2 regions of the Arthrobacter sp. FW306-06-A genome follow, and region 1 is predicted to be linked to the other one. Evidence: predicted binding sites of a transcription regulator. Region 1 holds the regulator's gene; the other holds the start of a gene.
The links. Region 1 encodes HrcA, which represses chaperone genes, less so after heat shock. Its sites were predicted from a motif close to TTNGCACTCGNNNNNNNCGAGTGCNAA; they were not measured.
Positions count from the first base shown of each region.

Region 2: groES (co-chaperone GroES) is a predicted target of HrcA. The motif match lies at 3,045-3,071, and genes of this name have one in related genera.

Region 1 is NZ_CP084552.1:2,379,788-2,388,481, reverse strand. Features, by position in the region: gene lepA (translation elongation factor 4) at 1-732, shown strand, start outside; gene hemW (radical SAM family heme chaperone HemW) at 758-1,987, shown strand; gene LFT49_RS10970 (DUF4870 domain-containing protein) at 2,101-2,511, opposite strand; gene LFT49_RS10965 (DUF3097 domain-containing protein) at 2,588-3,436, opposite strand; gene hrcA (heat-inducible transcriptional repressor HrcA) at 3,610-4,623, shown strand; gene dnaJ (molecular chaperone DnaJ) at 4,710-5,837, shown strand; gene LFT49_RS10950 (16S rRNA (uracil(1498)-N(3))-methyltransferase) at 5,840-6,619, shown strand; gene LFT49_RS10945 (GerMN domain-containing protein) at 6,606-7,562, opposite strand; gene LFT49_RS10940 (PhoH family protein) at 7,931-8,694, shown strand, end outside.
Region 2 is NZ_CP084552.1:3,153,904-3,162,597, forward strand. Features, by position in the region: gene LFT49_RS14650 (ATP-dependent DNA ligase) at 1-161, opposite strand, end outside; gene LFT49_RS14655 (dihydrofolate reductase family protein) at 218-820, shown strand; gene groL (chaperonin GroEL) at 906-2,516, opposite strand; gene groES (co-chaperone GroES) at 2,595-2,888, opposite strand; gene LFT49_RS14670 (hypothetical protein) at 3,142-3,522, opposite strand; gene LFT49_RS14675 (class I SAM-dependent methyltransferase) at 3,577-4,815, shown strand; gene LFT49_RS14680 (shikimate 5-dehydrogenase) at 4,843-5,640, opposite strand; gene LFT49_RS14685 (glycoside hydrolase family 3 protein) at 5,704-7,152, opposite strand; gene LFT49_RS14690 (glutamate--cysteine ligase) at 7,527-8,678, shown strand.

The DNA.
Region 1 (8,694 bases):
GACCTCATCTCCACTGCGCCTAACGTGGAATACGAGGTGACCCTGGAGGACAAGAAGGTGGTCCGCGTGACCAACCCCAGCGAGTACCCCACCGGCAAGATCGCGGAAGTACGCGAACCCATGGTCTCCGCCACCATCCTGGCCCCCAACGAATTCGTCGGCGCCATCATGGAACTGTGTCAGTCACGCCGCGGCGTCATGGGCGGCATGGACTACCTCTCCGAGGACCGGGTGGAAATCCGCTACCGCCTGCCGCTGGCGGAAATCGTCTTCGACTTCTTTGACATCCTGAAGTCGAAGACCCGCGGCTACGGCTCCCTGGACTGGAAAGCCGACGGCGAGCAGGTTGCCGACCTGGTCAAGGTGGACATCATGCTCCAGGGTGAGCAGGTGGACGCGTTCAGTGCCATTACCCACCGGGACAAGGCATACGCCTACGGCGTGATGATGACCGGCAAGCTCCGCGAACTCATCCCTCGGCAGCAGTTCGAGGTGCCCATCCAGGCGGCCATCGGTTCCAGGATCATCGCCCGTGAAAGCATCCGGGCCATCCGCAAGGACGTACTGGCGAAATGCTACGGCGGTGACATCTCACGTAAGCGCAAGCTGCTGGAAAAGCAAAAAGAAGGCAAGAAGCGCATGAAGATGGTGGGCACGGTGGAAGTGCCGCAGGAGGCCTTCATCGCCGCCCTCACAACGGACGAATCGAAGGACAAGGCAAAGAAGAAGTGACCACTGCGCAGCGGGGGACGCGCTGATGCCCAGCGTCCTTCCCCTTGGCGACCCGGCGCCGTCGGACGGTCTGCTGCCTGCACAGGCAGCGGACGGTGCGGCGGGCCGGGCTTTCGGCCTGTACGTCCACATTCCCTTTTGCGCCGTGCGCTGCGGATACTGCGACTTCAACACCTACACCGCCACCGAGCTCGGCGGCGGCGCATCCCAGGATGCATATGCCCAAACGGCAGTGTCGGAAGTGGCCTTGGCGGCCAAGGTGCTGGCGGGCTCGGGCATGCCGGAGCGGAAGCTCAGCACGGTCTTTTTCGGCGGCGGCACGCCCACGCTGCTTCCCGCTGACGACCTTGCGGCGATCCTGCGCGCTGCCATCGACCACTGGGGCATCGAGGACGGCGCCGAGGTCACCACGGAAGCCAACCCGGACTCCGTCACCCCTGAATCCCTGGCCGTCCTCAAGGAAGCCGGCTTCACCCGCGTGTCCTTTGGCATGCAGTCCGCCGTTCCGCACGTCCTCAAGGTCCTTGACCGCACCCACACGCCGAGCCGGGTTCCGCAGGTGGTGCAGTGGGCAAGGGAAGCCGGCCTGGCTGTCAGCCTGGACCTGATTTACGGCACGCCGGGGGAGTCGCTGGCCGACTGGCGGCACTCACTGGAGACCGCCCTGTCGTACCAGCCGGACCACATCAGCGCCTACGCGCTGATCGTCGAGGAGGGTACCAAGCTGGCAGCCCAGATGCGGCGCGGTGAGGTCCCGGGAATTGACGACGACGACCACGCCGACAAGTACGAGCTCGCCGACCAGCTGATCACCGAAGCAGGGCTTGGCTGGTATGAGGTCAGCAATTGGGCGCGCACTCCGGAGCAGGCGTGCCGGCACAACCTCGCATACTGGCGGGGCGACGACTGGTGGGGGATCGGGCCGGGCGCCCACTCCCACATGGGCGGGGTCCGCTGGTGGAACGTCAAGCACCCGTCCGCCTATGCCAACCGGCTGTCGCAGGGGCTGTCGCCGGCTGCCGGCAGGGAGACCCTGGATCCGGAAACCAGGCACCTGGAAAAGGTGATGCTCGAGGCGCGCCTGCAGTCAGGACTTGAGGTGTCAACGCTCAGCGCCGCCGGGCGGCACGAGGTGGCCGGGCTGATCGCGGGCGGCCTGGTGGAGCCTGCTGCTGCTTTCCGCGGACGCCTGGTGCTGACCCTCAAGGGCAGGCTGCTGGCAGACGCAGTGGTCCGCCGCATCCTCCCCGACTAATCTCAGGAAGCCGCTGGGTGCGCCCCACAGCTTGCGAGGGCAGGGAGCCGCTGGGTGGGCCCACGCCCGTAGGGCCCCGGCCCGAGCTTGCGAGGCTAGGGAACGGGCGGGGACTACTTGATCCAGCGCAGGTTGTACTGGTAGCGGTGCGGCTGGCCACGGTTGACGTGGATACCTGCGGCTACGGAGAAGCAGGTGAGGGCCACCCAGATCAGTGTGGCGATGACCGCGAAGATGTTTCCCACATAGGGGATGAAGACCAGGATGTTGGCCAGCACCGCGGCGATGGTGGGCGGCAGGCTGAAGTTCAGCGCTTCCTTGGATTCCTGCGCGGTGAACGGCCCGCGGTCGCGGAAGATCAGGTAGATCAGCAGCGAGGGGATGCACCCCAGGATCCCGCCGAAGTGCGCCAGCGTGGCCCACTGGCGGTCCTCGCTGGCCGTAAGCGGCAGGGCGTTGGCGGGTACGCCATGGTACTCGGAGCGGCCCTGGCCGTCCCTGTGATCACGTGCGTTTTCTGCCACAGTCTGTGTCCTTCTGAGGTGCAAGTTAGTGCTGACTACTACCAAGAATACTGGCTTTAGGGCCGGCGCCCGCCGCTCAGGGCACGGTAAGGAAATCGATGACTTCCTCAACCCGGCCCAGCAGGGACGCTTCGAGGTCCGCGTATGTGCGTACGGCGCCCAGTAATTTCTGCCATCCGAGGCCGATGTCTTCCTTCGTGCTGTGGGGCCAGCCGAACGCTTTGAGGATCCCGGTCTTCCAGTCCTGCCCGCGTGGGATGGCGGGCCATTTTTCGATGCCCAGGACTGAAGGCCGGATTGCCTGCCAGACGTCCACGTACGGGTGGCCGACGATCAGGACGTTGCCGGCCGCGCCGGGGGACGCCATGACGGCGTCGGCGATCCGGGATTCCTTGGAATCGGGAACCAGGTGGTCCACCAGTACGCCGAGGCGGCGGCCAGGGCCCGGCCTGAAGTCCGCCACGGCTGCGGCCAGGTCGTCGATGCCGTGGAGGGGCTCGACGACGATGCCCTCCACGCGCAGGTCGTCTCCCCAGACCTTTTCCACCAGTTCGGCGTCGTGCTTGCCTTCCACCCAGATCCGGCTTGCCTTTGCGACCTGGGCGCGTTGGCCTGAGACGCGCACTGAACCGGAGGCGGTCCGGCCGGCGGGAGGACCGGCGGCGGCCTTGGGCGCGGGCGGCATCAATCGGATGGGCTGGCCCTCGAGGAGGAAACCGAATCCGAGCTTGAAGGACCGGGACTTTCCGCGGCGGTCCTCCAATGCCACGACGTGCATTCCGCCGGACTTCTCCACGCGGGTGACAGCGCCCACCCAGCCGGACTGTACTTCCTCAAGAACCATGCCCCGCTCCACAGGGACCTCCGGCAGCTCCACCCGCTTGGGAGCGGAAATGCCCCGGGGGCCCCAGTTCTGGTAATCCATGGAATCAATCCGCCTAGCGCTAGCTCCTCAACCCGGGAATTTCGCCCGGAGCGGTACCAATGCTAACAACGGGCCGAGGCATAATAGACTGTTAGCACTTAGGCATGTCGAGTGCTAACCCTTGGGCGGCACCGGGCGGGGCGGGTGCCCCGGACCATGGATGGAGGTGGAGAGTGAGCGAGCCACGCAAACTGGAAGTACTGCGGGCCATCGTGGAGGATTACGTCCACTCCCGCGAGCCGGTTGGGTCCAAAGCCCTGGTGGAGCGGCATCATCTTGGCGTTTCCAGCGCCACCATCCGCAATGACATGGCCGCGCTGGAGGACGAGGGGCTGATCACAGCCCCCCATACCAGCGCCGGCCGGATCCCCACGGACAAGGGCTACCGGCTTTTTGTCGACCAGATCTCCGCCGTCAAGCCCCTGTCGGCTCCCGAACGCCGAGCCATCCAAACCCTCCTGGAGGGCGCGGACGACCTCGACGACGTGCTGGACCGCACCGTCCGGCTGCTGTCACAACTGACCAACCAGGTAGCCGTGGTCCAGTACCCGCACCTGAGCAGGGCACTTGTCCGCCACATCGAATTCGTGCTGCTGGCACCTCGGAAGGTCCTCGTGGTCCTCATCGCGAACAGCGGCAAGGTAGAGCAGCGCGTCATCGACGTCGGGCAGGACCTCGGAGACGAAGCGCTGGCGGAGCTGCGCACCCGTTTCCTTGCCGCCCTGGGGGGAACCCGGCTGAGCCACCTCGCCCAGGCACTTCCCGCCGTCGTGGCCGCTGCGCCCCAGCCGCAGCGCCAGGCAGCCCACGCGCTTGCCCTCGGCCTGGAGGCGCTGGCCCAGAACAGCAGGGAAGACCGCATGGTCATGGCCGGCACCGCCAACCTGGCCAGGTCGAACGTTGATTTCCCCCTGAGTATTGGTCCGGTGCTGGAGGCGCTCGAGGAACAGGTGGTGATGCTGCGGCTGTTGAGCGAAATGGCCCAGGACCACCGCGGCGTGGCCGTCAGCATCGGAAGGGAGAACCCCTATGACGGCCTTGCCGAGGCCTCCGTGGTGGCCACCGGCTATGGTCCGGACAGTGCAGCCAAGGTGGGAATCCTCGGACCCACCCGAATGGACTATCCCACCACCATGGCCGCCGTCAGGGCCGTAGCCCGCTACCTTTCCAGGATTTTGGGGCCCTGACTCCTGGCCGCCGGAGCCCGCTTCGGCTGTGGACAAGAGTCCTGGCGCCCGACTGAACGCAGTACAACAAGGAAGAGACACGAATTTTGAGCAGCCACTATGACGTCCTTGGAGTCTCACCCGAAGCTACGGGCGAAGAGATCAAAAAGGCCTACCGCAAGCTGGCCCGCACCCTTCACCCGGACGTTAACCCAGGTGCCGACGCTGCCGAGCGCTTCAAGGCGGTAACGCACGCCTACGAGGTCCTTTCCGACCCCCAGAAGCGCAGGATCTACGACACCACCGGCAACGAAAACGGCACGGACAACGGTTTCGGCGGCGCCGGTTACGCAGGCCAGGGGTTCGCGTTCCAGGACATCTTCGACACCTTCTTTGGCGCGGGCGGCACGTCTGGCCCGGCGTCCCGGGTCCGCCGCGGCCAGGACGCACTCATCAGTGTCCGGATCGACCTCCGCGACGCCGTCTTCGGAGTCAACAAGAAACTCGAGGTGGACACCGCAGTGGTCTGCCCCACCTGTGATGGATCCTGCTGCCGCCCGGGCACCCACCCGGAGCGCTGTGACATCTGCGGCGGCAGCGGCCAGGTCCAGCGGGCCGTCCGGTCCATCCTTGGCCAGGTCATGACGGCAGCTCCCTGCGGCACCTGCGAAGGTTTCGGTACGGTCATCAAGGACCCCTGCAATGAATGCAGCGGCCAGGGCCGCATCCGCAGCCGCCGGTCACTGACCATCAAGGTTCCTGCCGGCGTCGCCACCGGCACCCGCATCCAGCTTTCCGGGCAGGGCGAAGCCGGCCCGGCAGGTGGGCCCGCCGGCGACCTCTACGTGGAGATCCGCGTCAACAACGACCCCACGTACGTGCGCGAAGGCGATGACCTGCACGCCACCCTGCACATCCCCATGACCGCTGCGGCCCTGGGCACGGACGTCAGCCTGGAAACCTTCGACGGTACCCAGGAGATCGATGTCAAGCCCGGCACCCAGTCCGGCGAAATCATCACCCTGCGCGGCTTGGGCGTCACGCACCTGAGGGGCTATGGCCGCGGCGACCTGAAGGTCCATCTGCAGGTGGACACCCCCGCGAAGCTCGACTCCGCGCAGGAGGACCTGCTGCGCCAGCTTGCCAAGCTCCGCGGCGAGCAGATCACCGAAGGCAAGTTGGCTGCCAGCGGCGGCATGTTCGCCAAGCTCCGGGACCGGTTCGGGAACCTGTAGCGGTGAGCAACCCGGTCTTTTTCACCTCCACCGGTTCGCTGGACGCCATGACGCCGGGCCGCATCTTTGTCCTCGAAGGGGCGGAGGCGCGCCATGCCGTCACCGTAAAGCGGCTGGCGCCGGGCGAGGCCGTGGACATTGTCGACGGCGCCGGCACCCGCATGACCGGAAGAGTCGTCTCGGCTGCACCCTCGGGCCTCGAGGTGGAGTGCGGCAGCCTGGCGGTGGAAGACAGGCCGGACGTGCGGCTGGTGCTGGTCCAGGCCCTGGCCAAGGGCGATCGCGACGAACTGGCCATTGAGACGGCCACCGAACTGGGCGTCGACGCGGTGGTTCCCTGGCAGTCCGAACGGTCCATCGTCCGCTGGAAGGGCGACCGTGCAGCGCGGGCTCACGCCAAGTGGGAGTCAACCGTGGCGGCGGCCGCCAAGCAGGCACGGCGTGCCTGGATCCCGGAAGTGCGCGCCGCCGTCGACACCACAGGGCTTGCCACCGCGGTGAACGCGGCGGACCTGGCGGTCATCCTGCATGAAGACGCCGTACGGCCGCTGCGTACCGTCCTTGAAGCGTGGCAGGGGAGTGCAGGCACCGGCTCCCGTGAAATCCTGCTGATCGTCGGCCCGGAGGGCGGCATCAGCCCGCGGGAAGTAACGAAACTCTGCGACAAAGGGGCTGTGACAGCCCTGTTGGGGCACCATGTCCTGCGGTCCTCCACAGCCGGGCCGGCCGCCGTCGTGCTTGCCAGCGACATTCTTGGCCGGTGGACCACTACCGGACTTTGAAGGTCCTGGTGTCCTCGTTCTTGTCCGGCTCCCCGCCGGAGCCGGCCTGCGCCACCCGGAGTTCGTAGTCGCCTGGCGGCAGGTTCAGGGCCAGCGTGAAGACGCCCGCCTGTCCCTGCTCCGTGCCGGCCGTGGTCTCCCCGTTCAGGAAGGGCGCTTTGCTGCCCCCGTCCCCGGCCCGAAGGAGCTGCCAGTGGAGCTTCGCGCCAGGTGACGTGCTGCGCCCTGTGACTTTTACGCTGCCGCCCGGCACCTCGGCGTTTTCCTGGGGGTCGATAATCCATACCGGCGCCACCAGGCCTGCCGCGCGCGTCATGAGCGCGCCCAGCTGGATCTTTCCGAACGCCACGTAGTCCGTGTGGCCGTCCACGAGGATCCGGACCCGGACTTGCTGGCCGGTGTCGATCAGGCCCGAACTGGCGGCCGCCGCGGTGGCCGTGTAAATCAACTGCTGGATGGCCCGTGCCGCCATGTCTGCATCGAGGTTGCTGTTAAAGGCGTCGGCCGAGACGTCGACGGTGATGACATCCTTACCGGAAATGGACGTGGCCAGCTTGTCCGGGTTCTGCCAGGGCGTGAAGAAATCAGGGTCCAGGGGCTTTTCCGACATCATGGCGCGCAGTGCCCGGGTCACCGGGTTGTCCTGCTCCGGGACGTCCCGGAATTCGCGGTAAAGGAAGATGTTCCCCCCGCTGCGGCCAATCCAGTACACCGGGGCCTTGTTGGAGGACTGCGTGGTTTCCAGCGGGGCGCTTGTGGCCGGGCCGTCCGGCATAGTGCCCCCGGAGGCGGGGACCGATGCGCTGGTGCCTGTAGGTGAAGGCCCGCCCTCGGCCGTGCAGCCTGCCAGGGCCGGAACAAGCACCAAAATTCCTGCAAGGACGGCCGGGCACAGGCGGCCCTTGGGTCGTCCTGCCCTTTTGGGCACAGAGGTTTCCGGCACTGTCCTGCCCTTGTCCTTTCCTGGCGTGGCGGGCCGATCCCCCTGGCGGCCTGACGTCCCAGCAGATGCTGGATTTCCAGCATTGCACAGCGGTGCGCACGGTCAGCCGCTCTGTGCGTCCTTCCGGGGAACTGCAACTGGAACGATATATGGCCGATATGAAGTTGATATCTAAGCGCCCTGCTCGGGAACCTTTCACGGGTGGCGCGGCAGCTCCCATTCGGGCGGATATCCGCTCCATACCCGTGCTGGCGTAAGATAAAGGGATCGCTGGGCAGGGAGCACCGCGCGACGGGCACCGGCATCAGCCAAACGCAAAACAAGTGATGTCGATCTTCGAGGGGACCACGGGCCTGCGGGCCAACACCATGACTGAATCAGCAAATGGTAAGCGCCGGCTCAACACGGGCGAAGGCAGTCCGGGGGAATTTCCGCACTCAATGCCCGGCACCCGGACCGAAGTTGTCCTCTTTGAGAACACCGACCAGATGGTTCAGTCACTTGGCAGCCACGACGAGGCGCTGCGCTTTATCGAAGAGCAGTTTCCGGATGTCAATTTCCACGCTCGCGGCAATGAACTCTCGATCAGCGGCCCCGTCAGTGACGTGCCCCGGATCATGCGGCTGCTCCAGGAGGTCCGTGGCCTGGTGGCCAGGGGCACTGTCATCACGCCCGCAGTGCTGCAGCAGCTGGTGTCGCTCCTGCGCACCCAGTCCCTGCAGAATCCCGTGGACGTGCTCACCCACGACATCCTCTCCAGCCGCGGCAGGACCATCCGGCCCAAGACGCTCAACCAGAAGAACTACGTTGACGCCATCGACGCCAACACGGTGATCTTCGGCATCGGGCCCGCCGGCACCGGCAAGACGTACCTGGCCATGGCGAAAGCGGTCCAGGCGCTGCAGCAAAAAGAGGTCAGCAGGATCATCCTCACCCGCCCTGCGGTGGAGGCCGGGGAGCGGCTGGGATTCCTGCCCGGAACGCTCAGCGACAAAATCGACCCCTACCTCAGGCCGCTCTACGACGCCCTGCACGACATGATGGACCCCGAGTCCATCCCGCGCCTCATGGCCGCCGGCACCATCGAGGTGGCCCCTCTGGCGTACATGCGCGGGCGAACCCTCAATGACGC
Region 2 (8,694 bases), 770 kb from region 1:
ACGCGGCCCTGGCGCGGTTTGGCACTGAGCAGGCCCACCGCCGTCGGGATCTCCACTGGCTCAAGGCGGCGCAGCAGGCCGGCCAAGGCGTCCACCTTCGCCAGCCGGGAGCGGGTCGACGCAACGGACGCGCTGGTTTCCACAAGCTCAAGGAGCAACATGGGACCATCCTGCCACGGCTCTGGACAGCCTCCCGGCGCTGCTCCACAATGGGCGCGTGGGGATCATTGTCGCGAACCTGTTCATCACCCTCGATGGCGTATACCAGGCGCCCGGCGGCCGCGAGGAAGACAGCGAAGGCGGCTTCGAATTCGGCGGCTGGCAGGCGCCGGTGTCCGACGACGAAGCGGGCGCCGCCATCGCTGCCGAGATCGGACGCATGGACGCCTTGCTCCTGGGGCGGGCAACCTATGACATCTTTTCGTCGTACTGGCCCCACCAGTCCGGCGACATCGCGGACGCACTTAACCGGGTGCCCAAGTTCGTCGTGTCCGGCTCCCTGCACGATCCCAGCTGGGCAGGGACCACAGTGCTGCCGGATGCCGCCGCGGCCGGCAGCCTCCGGGGGGACTACGGGCAGGTGCACATGTTCGGCAGCGGGTTCCTCATCCGGTCCCTCCTGTCGGCAGGCGTGCTGGACCGTCTTCACCTGTGGCTTTATCCCGTCGCGCTCGGACAAGGCAAGCGCCTCTTCGACGACGGCAGCGTACCCACCACTTTCAGCCTGGCCGAGCCGGCGCGCAGCTTCCCCAAAGGCGCTGTGTCTTTGGTCTACGAGCCTGTAGGCGGCGTAGAGACGCAGGACATGGCGGCTGGTTAAGCCTCCTGCAGGGGACATGAAAAAGGCTGGTCCGGCAGATGCCGGACCAGCCTATTTCGAGCGGAAAGCCGCGAGGGTGCAGCCGCTAGTGGCTGTGGCCTGCGTGCTCGTCCTCTTCGGCCGGCTTCTCCACGACCAGGGTCTCGGTGGTGAGAACCAGGGCGGCGATGGAGGCCGCGTTGCGGAGGGCTGCACGCGTGACCTTGACTGGGTCGATGACGCCCGCGCCGATCAGGTCCTCGTACTCGCCGGACTTGGCGTTGAAGCCGTTGTTGACCTCGGCGTCGGCAACCTTGGCGGCCACCACGTAGCCGTCGAAGCCGGCGTTCTGGGCGATCCAGCGCAGCGGCTGAACCAGTGCCCGGCGGACGATGCCGACAGCTGCTGCGGCGTCGCCTTCGAGGGCCTTGACCGAAGCGTCCTCATCCAGTGCCTTGAGGGCGTGGACCAGGGCGGAACCGCCGCCTGCCACGATGCCTTCTTCGAGGGCAGCGCGGGTGGAGGACACCGCGTCCTCGATGCGGTGCTTCTTTTCCTTCAGCTCAACCTCGGTGGCAGCACCGACCTTGATGACGCCGATGCCGCCGGCCAGCTTGGCCAGGCGCTCCTGGAGCTTTTCGCGGTCCCAGTCGGAGTCGGTGCGGGTCAGCTCTGCGCGCAGCTGGGCTACGCGTGCTGACACGTCCTCAGCCGAACCGGCGCCGTCCACGATGGTGGTGTTGTCCTTGGTGACGGTGATGCGGCGGGCGGTACCCAGCACCTCCAGGCCAACGGAGTCCAGGCTCAGGCCCAGTTCCGGGGAGACAACCTGCGCACCGGTGAGGGTGGCGATGTCCTGCAGCATGGCCTTGCGGCGGTCACCGAAGCCCGGAGCCTTGACGGCAACGACGTTCAGGGTGCCGCGGATGCGGTTGACGATCAGCGTGGACAGGGCCTCGCCCTCAACGTCCTCGGCAATGATGAACAGCGGCTTGGAGGCCTGCAGCGCCTTTTCGAGCAGCGGCAGGAATTCCTGGATGGAGGAGATCTTGCCCTGGTTGATCAGGATGAGGGCGTCCTCGAGGACAGCTTCCTGGCGCTCCGCGTCGGTGACGAAGTACGGGGACAGGTAACCCTTGTCGAACTGCATGCCCTCGGTGAGGACCAGTTCCGTCTGGGTGGTGGACGACTCTTCGATGGTGATGACGCCATCCTTGCCCACCTTGCCGAAGGCCTCGGCGAGGAGCTCGCCGATTTCGTCGCTCTGGGCGGAGATGGCGGCAACGTTTGCCACCTGGGTGCCTTCAACCGGGCGGGCGTTCTCGAGCAGGCGGGCAGCCACGGCTTCAACCGCAACTTCGATGCCGCGCTTGATCTGGCCGGGGGCAGCGCCGGCTGCAACGTTGCGCAGGCCTTCCTTGACCAGGGCCTGGGCCAGGACCGTTGCGGTGGTGGTGCCGTCGCCGGCAACGTCGTTGGTCTTGGTAGCTACTTCCTTGGCCAGCTGGGCGCCAAGGTTCTCGTAGGGATCGTCCAGTTCCACTTCGCGGGCGATGGTGACGCCGTCGTTCGTGATGGTGGGGGCGCCCCACTTCTTGTCCAGGACGACGTTGCGGCCGCGGGGGCCGAGCGTCACCTTGACGGTGTTCGCGAGCTTATCGATGCCGGCCTCAAGGGACCGGCGGGCAGCGTCATTAAACGCAAGCTGCTTTGCCATGGTTTTGTCCTTTCAAAGACAGAACCCCGCACTGCCGGCCAGCATGAGCATGGCCGGCGGCACGGGGATCCGGAAGAGTTACTTTACGACGATCGCCAGGACGTCGCGGGCGGAGAGCACAAGGTACTCGGTGCCGCCGGTCTTGACTTCGGTTCCGCCGTACTTGGAGTAGATGACGACGTCGCCAACTGCTACGTCAACGGGGACGCGGTTGCCGTCTTCGAAGCGGCCGGGGCCTACTGCGACAACTTCGCCTTCCTGCGGCTTCTCCTGTGCGGAGTCCGGGATGACCAGGCCGGAAGCCGTGGTCTGCTCGGCTTCGAGCGGGCGGACAACAATACGATCCTCAAGAGGCTTAATAGAGACCGACACTCGGACCTCTCCTTTTCGTCAGCAAATTCGTGGACTGGAAAGCTTTCCGCCGTAGCTGGCAAACCGTCGTCGCGGTGCCGGCAGCAGCCTGGCTGGCAGCTCTTCATGTGTTAGCACCCGCCTAGGGAGAGTGCTAATGAAGACTCTATGTATGAGTTAGCACTCGGTCAAGGTGAGTGCCAACGTTTCGTCATGGGCGTACGCCTTTGCTGGATGGACGATGCCGGGCGGCGGGGTGGCAGCCGCAGCCCACCTACCGGCCGAGGTCGTCAAAGTCCACGTCCTCGCCGCCGTCGGAATCGCCGCCGCCCTGCTTCCGTCCGCGGTAGAGGACCCACCCGGACACCGCTGCGGCGAGCAGCGCAATGACGAGGAAGACGATGCTTCCTGCCCGGGCGCCGTCGTACAGCCCGCGGATGTCCTTGGCCTCCTGGGTGTTGTCCTGGATGTCGTTGCCGCCCACGGAATAGACGGTGGCGTTGAAGGTGTCCAGCAGGAAGATGATCACCAGCAGGGCGATGCAGACCACGGCCACCACGGCAGCGGCGATCAGGACGGGACGGGCATACCTGGCGGGTCCGGTGTGCCTGGGCCCGTGGTCCGCGGTCTCCCCTGGGGCTTCGCTCTCATCCATGGTTTCAACAGTATCCGCATCCCGGCCACGCGCTCCTCCACTAGGCTGGAACCCATGGCTCACGCTCCCCAGGACCAGATTGCACAGGACCAGATCGCACCGCTGCTGACCCCCGAAGGCTGGGAGTTGCTGGCATCGCTGGGCCCCTACCGGGACGAGGATTCGTTCGAGCTCAATTCGGCCCTCCGGAAGGCCGGGCACTCCCCCGAGCTCGTGTCCGCCGTGCTCACGCAGTCGCGGCTGCGCACCCGGGCAGCGGCGAAGTTCGGCGAGTTTGCCCGCCAGATGCTCTTCACCCAGGCTGGACTGGAGCAGGCCACGCGCCTGAACGTCGCCGCCCACCATGCGCGGCGTTTCGCGGCTGCCGGGATCGGCCACGTGGCGGACCTGGGCTGCGGCCTCGGCGCCGACTCACTGGCCCTGGCCTCCCTGGACATCAACGTCACCGCGGTGGAAATGGATGAAACCACCGCGGCATGCGCAACGGTGAACCTCATCCCGTTTCCCAACGCCACGGTGGTCCACTCGGACGCGGCGACGGTCCCGCTGGAAGGGATCGACGGCGTCTGGCTGGATCCGGCGCGCCGGGTCACCTCCACCTCGGGCACCAAACGGATTTGGGACCCCGAGGCGTTCTCGCCGCCGTTGTCCTTCGTGGAGTCGCTGGCCGCCGGGGGGAAGGCCGTGGGAGTGAAGATGGGCCCGGGCATGCCGCACGAATCCGTGCCCGCCGGGTGCGAGGCGCAGTGGGTGTCGGTGGGCGGGGACGTCACCGAGGTGACCTTGTGGTTCAACGCCGTACGCAGGCCCGGCGTCCGCCGCGCTGCCCTGGTCCTGGGTTCCCAGGGGCCGGCCGAACTGACCAGCGGCGAGGACTTCGGCGCAGGCCCGACGGCGCCGGTGGGACCGGTGGAGGGGTATCTGTACGAGCCCGACGGTGCCGTGATCCGCGCCGGTTTGGTGGCGGACGTGGCGCTGGAACTCGGCGGGCATTTGGTGGATGAGCACATTGCCTACATCTGCGCCCCGGAGCTCCTGGACACCCCGTTTGCCAAGGCCTACAAGGTCCTGCAGGTCATGCCTTACAACGTCAAGGCCTTGAAGGCCTGGGTGAAGCAGGAGGGCGTCACCGTGCTGGACATCAAGAAGCGCGGCACCGCGGTGACCCCGGAAGAGCTGCGGAAGCAGCTGCTGCCGGGCGGGAAAAACACCAAAAAGGGCGGCAAAACGGCCACCCTGGTCCTGACCCGCATCGGCGAGGACCGGGTGGCCATCGTGGTGGAACCCGTCTGACTGCCTGGCCGGGAGCCCCTCGCGCAGCTACTGGGCGCGCATGAACTCCTCGGCGGCCCGCACCTGCTCTGCCGTCGGCCGCACCCCCGTGTACAGGACGAACTGCTCCAGCGCCTGGATGGTGGCCACCTCCGACCCGGTAATGACTGGCTTGCCGGCTGCCCTGGCAGCGCGGATCAGCGGCGTTTCGGCAGGCAGCGCCACCACGTCGAACACCACGCGGGCGGCCTCGATGGCTTCGGCAGGAAAAGCCAGGCTGTCCGCTTCCGCCCCTCCCGCCATGCCGATGGGGGTGACGTTGATGATCAGGTCGGCCGTCCCGCCGTCGAGCGCTGCCCGCCACTGGAAGCCGTACTGGTCAGCGAGCGCACGCCCGGCGCCCTCGTTCCGGGCGATGACGGTGACGTCCTTGAAGCCGGCGTCCCGTAAGGCAGCGACCGTGGCCTTGGCCATGCCCCCCGCGCCCTGGACCAGCACGGAATAGTTGGTGGGCACCGCATTGGTGGCCAGCAGCTGCTCAATTGCCGTGTAGTCGGTGTTGTACGCCTTGAGGTGCCCGTCCGTGTTCACGATGGTGTTCACGGAGTCGATGGCCTTGGCAGAGGGATCCATCTCGTCCACGAGCGCGATGACGTCTTCCTTGTATGGCATGGAGATGGCGCAGCCGCGGATGCCCAGCCCGCGGACGCCCGCGATGGCCTGCTCCAGGTTGGTAGGCGCGAACGCCTTGTAGATCCAGTTCAGGTCCAATTGTCCGTACAGGTGGTTGTGGAACCGGGTCCCGTTGTTGCTGGGCCGGGCCGAGAGCGAGATGCAGAGGGTCATGTCTTTATTCAGAATGGGCACCAGACCATTAAACCCGCGTTCACCCGCTGGGTGGTGTTCCGGTCAGGGGCAGCCGGTTCCCGCAGGAAAGGGCCCGACGGCGGCGGGCAGCTTCCCGGGGGCGGGCGCCTTTCCGGCCAGCACGGCGGCCAGTGCGTCGAAAGCGGCGTCGGTACGGCCATAGAGTGCCAGCTTCACCGGCGCGCTGGAGCCCTGCAGCGGCCAGGGGGCATCCAGGGCCACGGCGATGTCACCGCCGGCCGGTTTCCCGCCAAAGCCGATCAGGTTGACCAGGGGTCCCGCCCCGACTTCGAGTCCGGCCCGGGCAGCGGCGGCCTCGAACCGCTCCCGGTCCCCCGGTCCGCCGCCGGCCACGCGCACCGAGCCGGGCACCAATGGTCCGGCGCAGGGGCCGGACACCACCGTGACTGCGGACGCGGACACCTGGGCAGACAAGGGAGCAGCGCTTCCGGCCGGAGCACCGGCACCCGGCGTTCCGGGAGCAGGCGTGGTCCGGGCATGCCAGATCATCATGCTGGCCACCCGCTGCGCTGCCTCATCCAGCCGGGCGGCGGGAAGCGTGCCTGCGGCCAGCGCCTGGACGATCGCGGCATGGGCCTGTGCCACGTCGGCAGGCATCAGCAGCAGGTCGGCACCGGCGGTGAGCGCCTTCACCGCGGCAGCGCCGGCCGGGTACTGGTTGTCCACCGCACCCATGTTCAGCGCGTCAGTGACGGCCACACCCTTGAAGCCCAGCCCCCTCAATGCTGCGTAACTTGGGGCAGAAAGCGACGACGGCACGCCGGGTTCCAGCGCAGGCACGGCGATGTGCCCGGTCATGACGATCGGAAGGCCCGCGGCGACGGCGGCCTGGAACGGCTTCCAGTCCCGGGCCCTGAGCGCATCGATGCCGGCCGGCTGGACGGGGAGGCTCAGGTGCGAGTCTGCAGTCACGGATCCGTGCCCCGGAAAGTGCTTGACGCTGGGAAGCACCCCGGCGTCCAGCATGCCCTGCGAAAAGGCCACCCCATGGGTTGCCGCTGCCACCGGATCGGCGGACATGGACCGGGACCCGATGGTGGGGTCGCTGGGCCCGATGGTCACGTCAGTGTCCGGGGCGAAGTCCAGGTCGAAGCCCAGCGGCGCCAGCTCACCCGCGAGGCCTTTGCCGGCTTTGCGCGTCAGGTCCGGGTTTCCGGCGGCGCCGTAGCTCATGGGCGTGGGCCACTCGGTGAGGGGGGCCCCGAGGCGTGCCACCGCACCGCCTTCCTGGTCCACGCCGATGATCCCGGGCCAGCGCCGGCCGTCGGCCGCAACAGCCTGCAGCAGCCGCTGGTTCACGGCTCCCATGGCGGCCACGTCGACGTTGCCTTGCCCGTCAAGGGGCACGTTGTCCCCCATGATGATGGAACCCGCAAGATGCAGGCGCTGGATGAGCGCGGCATGGGCCTCCACCTGGTTGCCCTTGAAGAACGGGAGCAGGACCTGCCCGGCCTTCTGTTCAGGCGACATCGCCGCCACAGCGGCCACTGCCGCGTCCTGGTCCCGCTGCTCCGGTCCCCACCCCAAAGGCCGGGAACCCGGGTCCGGTGACGGAGAAGCCGAAGGAGGTGCCGGCGTCGTACTTGCCGATGCCGAAGGGGACGGGACGGTGGGCGGCGCGGAGGACGACGGCGGGGCCACACTTGGGGAGGGAGAACAGGAGGCCAGGGCCAGGGCGGACAGGGCCAGGAGGAGGGGGAAGGATTTGGCGGGACTGTGACGCAGCAGGAACGGGGCCATCAATACGATGCTACCCCTGCACTAGACTTGAACCACCCGTTCGCCTCCCGGCAGCAGTCTGTGAGCGGCATCAGCCAGCGGCAAACCGGAGAGTAAGGAAACGTGTGAAGATCGACTTCGCGTCATCGAGGCAGTCAACGCTCGGTGTTGAGTGGGAGCTTGCACTGGTGGACGGAAAGACGGGCGAGCTCGCGTCCGTAGCCAACCAGGTGCTCCGCGGCGTGGCTTCCCGCCACCCGGAACTCAACGAAGACGACGAACACCCGCACATCAAGCAGGAACTGCTGCTGAACACGGTGGAACTGGTCACGGGCATCTGCGAGACAGCCGCCGAGGCCAAGGAGGACCTCAGCCGGTCCGTCGCCGCCGTCCGCGAGATCACCGATCCCATGGGTGTGGAGCTGTTCTGCGCCGGCAGCCACCCCTTCAGCCCGCCGCAGCTGCAGCCGGTGACGGACAAGGCGCGCTACGCCAAGCTCATTGACCGGACCCAGTGGTGGGGCCGCCAGATGGTCATTTACGGCGTCCACGTCCACGTGGGGCTGGACCGCCGGGACAAGGTGCTCCCCGTATTGGATGGCCTGGTCAACTACTTCCCGCATTTCCAGGCGCTCTCCGCGTCCAGCCCGTTCTGGGGCGGTGAGGACACCGGCTACGCCTCCCAGCGCGCTCTGATGTTCCAGCAGCTTCCCACGGCCGGCCTGCCCTTCCAGTTCAAGTCCTGGGAAGAGTACGAGTCCTACGTCCAGGACATGTTCACTACGGGCGTCATCGACACCATCTCGGAGATCCGGTGGGACATCCGGCCGGTTCCAGCACTGGGAACCATCGAGATGCGCATCTGCGACGGCCTGGCCACGCTGGAGGAAGTGGGCGCCATCGCGGCCCTCACCCAGTGCCTGGTGGACGAGTTCTCCACCATCCTGGACAACGGCGGCACCATCCCCACCATGCCGCCGTGGCACGTGCAGGAAAACAAGTGGCGCGCCGCCCGCTACGGTATGGACGCCATCATCATCCTTGACGCCGCGGGCCACGAGCAGCTGGTGACGGACCACCTGCTGGAGACGCTGAACCGGCTGGAACCCGTGGCCGCCAAGCTGCGTTGCTCCGACGAACTCGCCGACGTGGAGAAGATCATCCGCCGCGGCGCCGGCTACCAGCGCCAGCGTCGCGTGGCTGAGGAAAACGGCGGAAACCTGCAGGCCGTTGTGCTGGACCTGGTCAAGCAGATGCGCAACGGCCCCACCGCCTGACGTGCTCTATCAGATA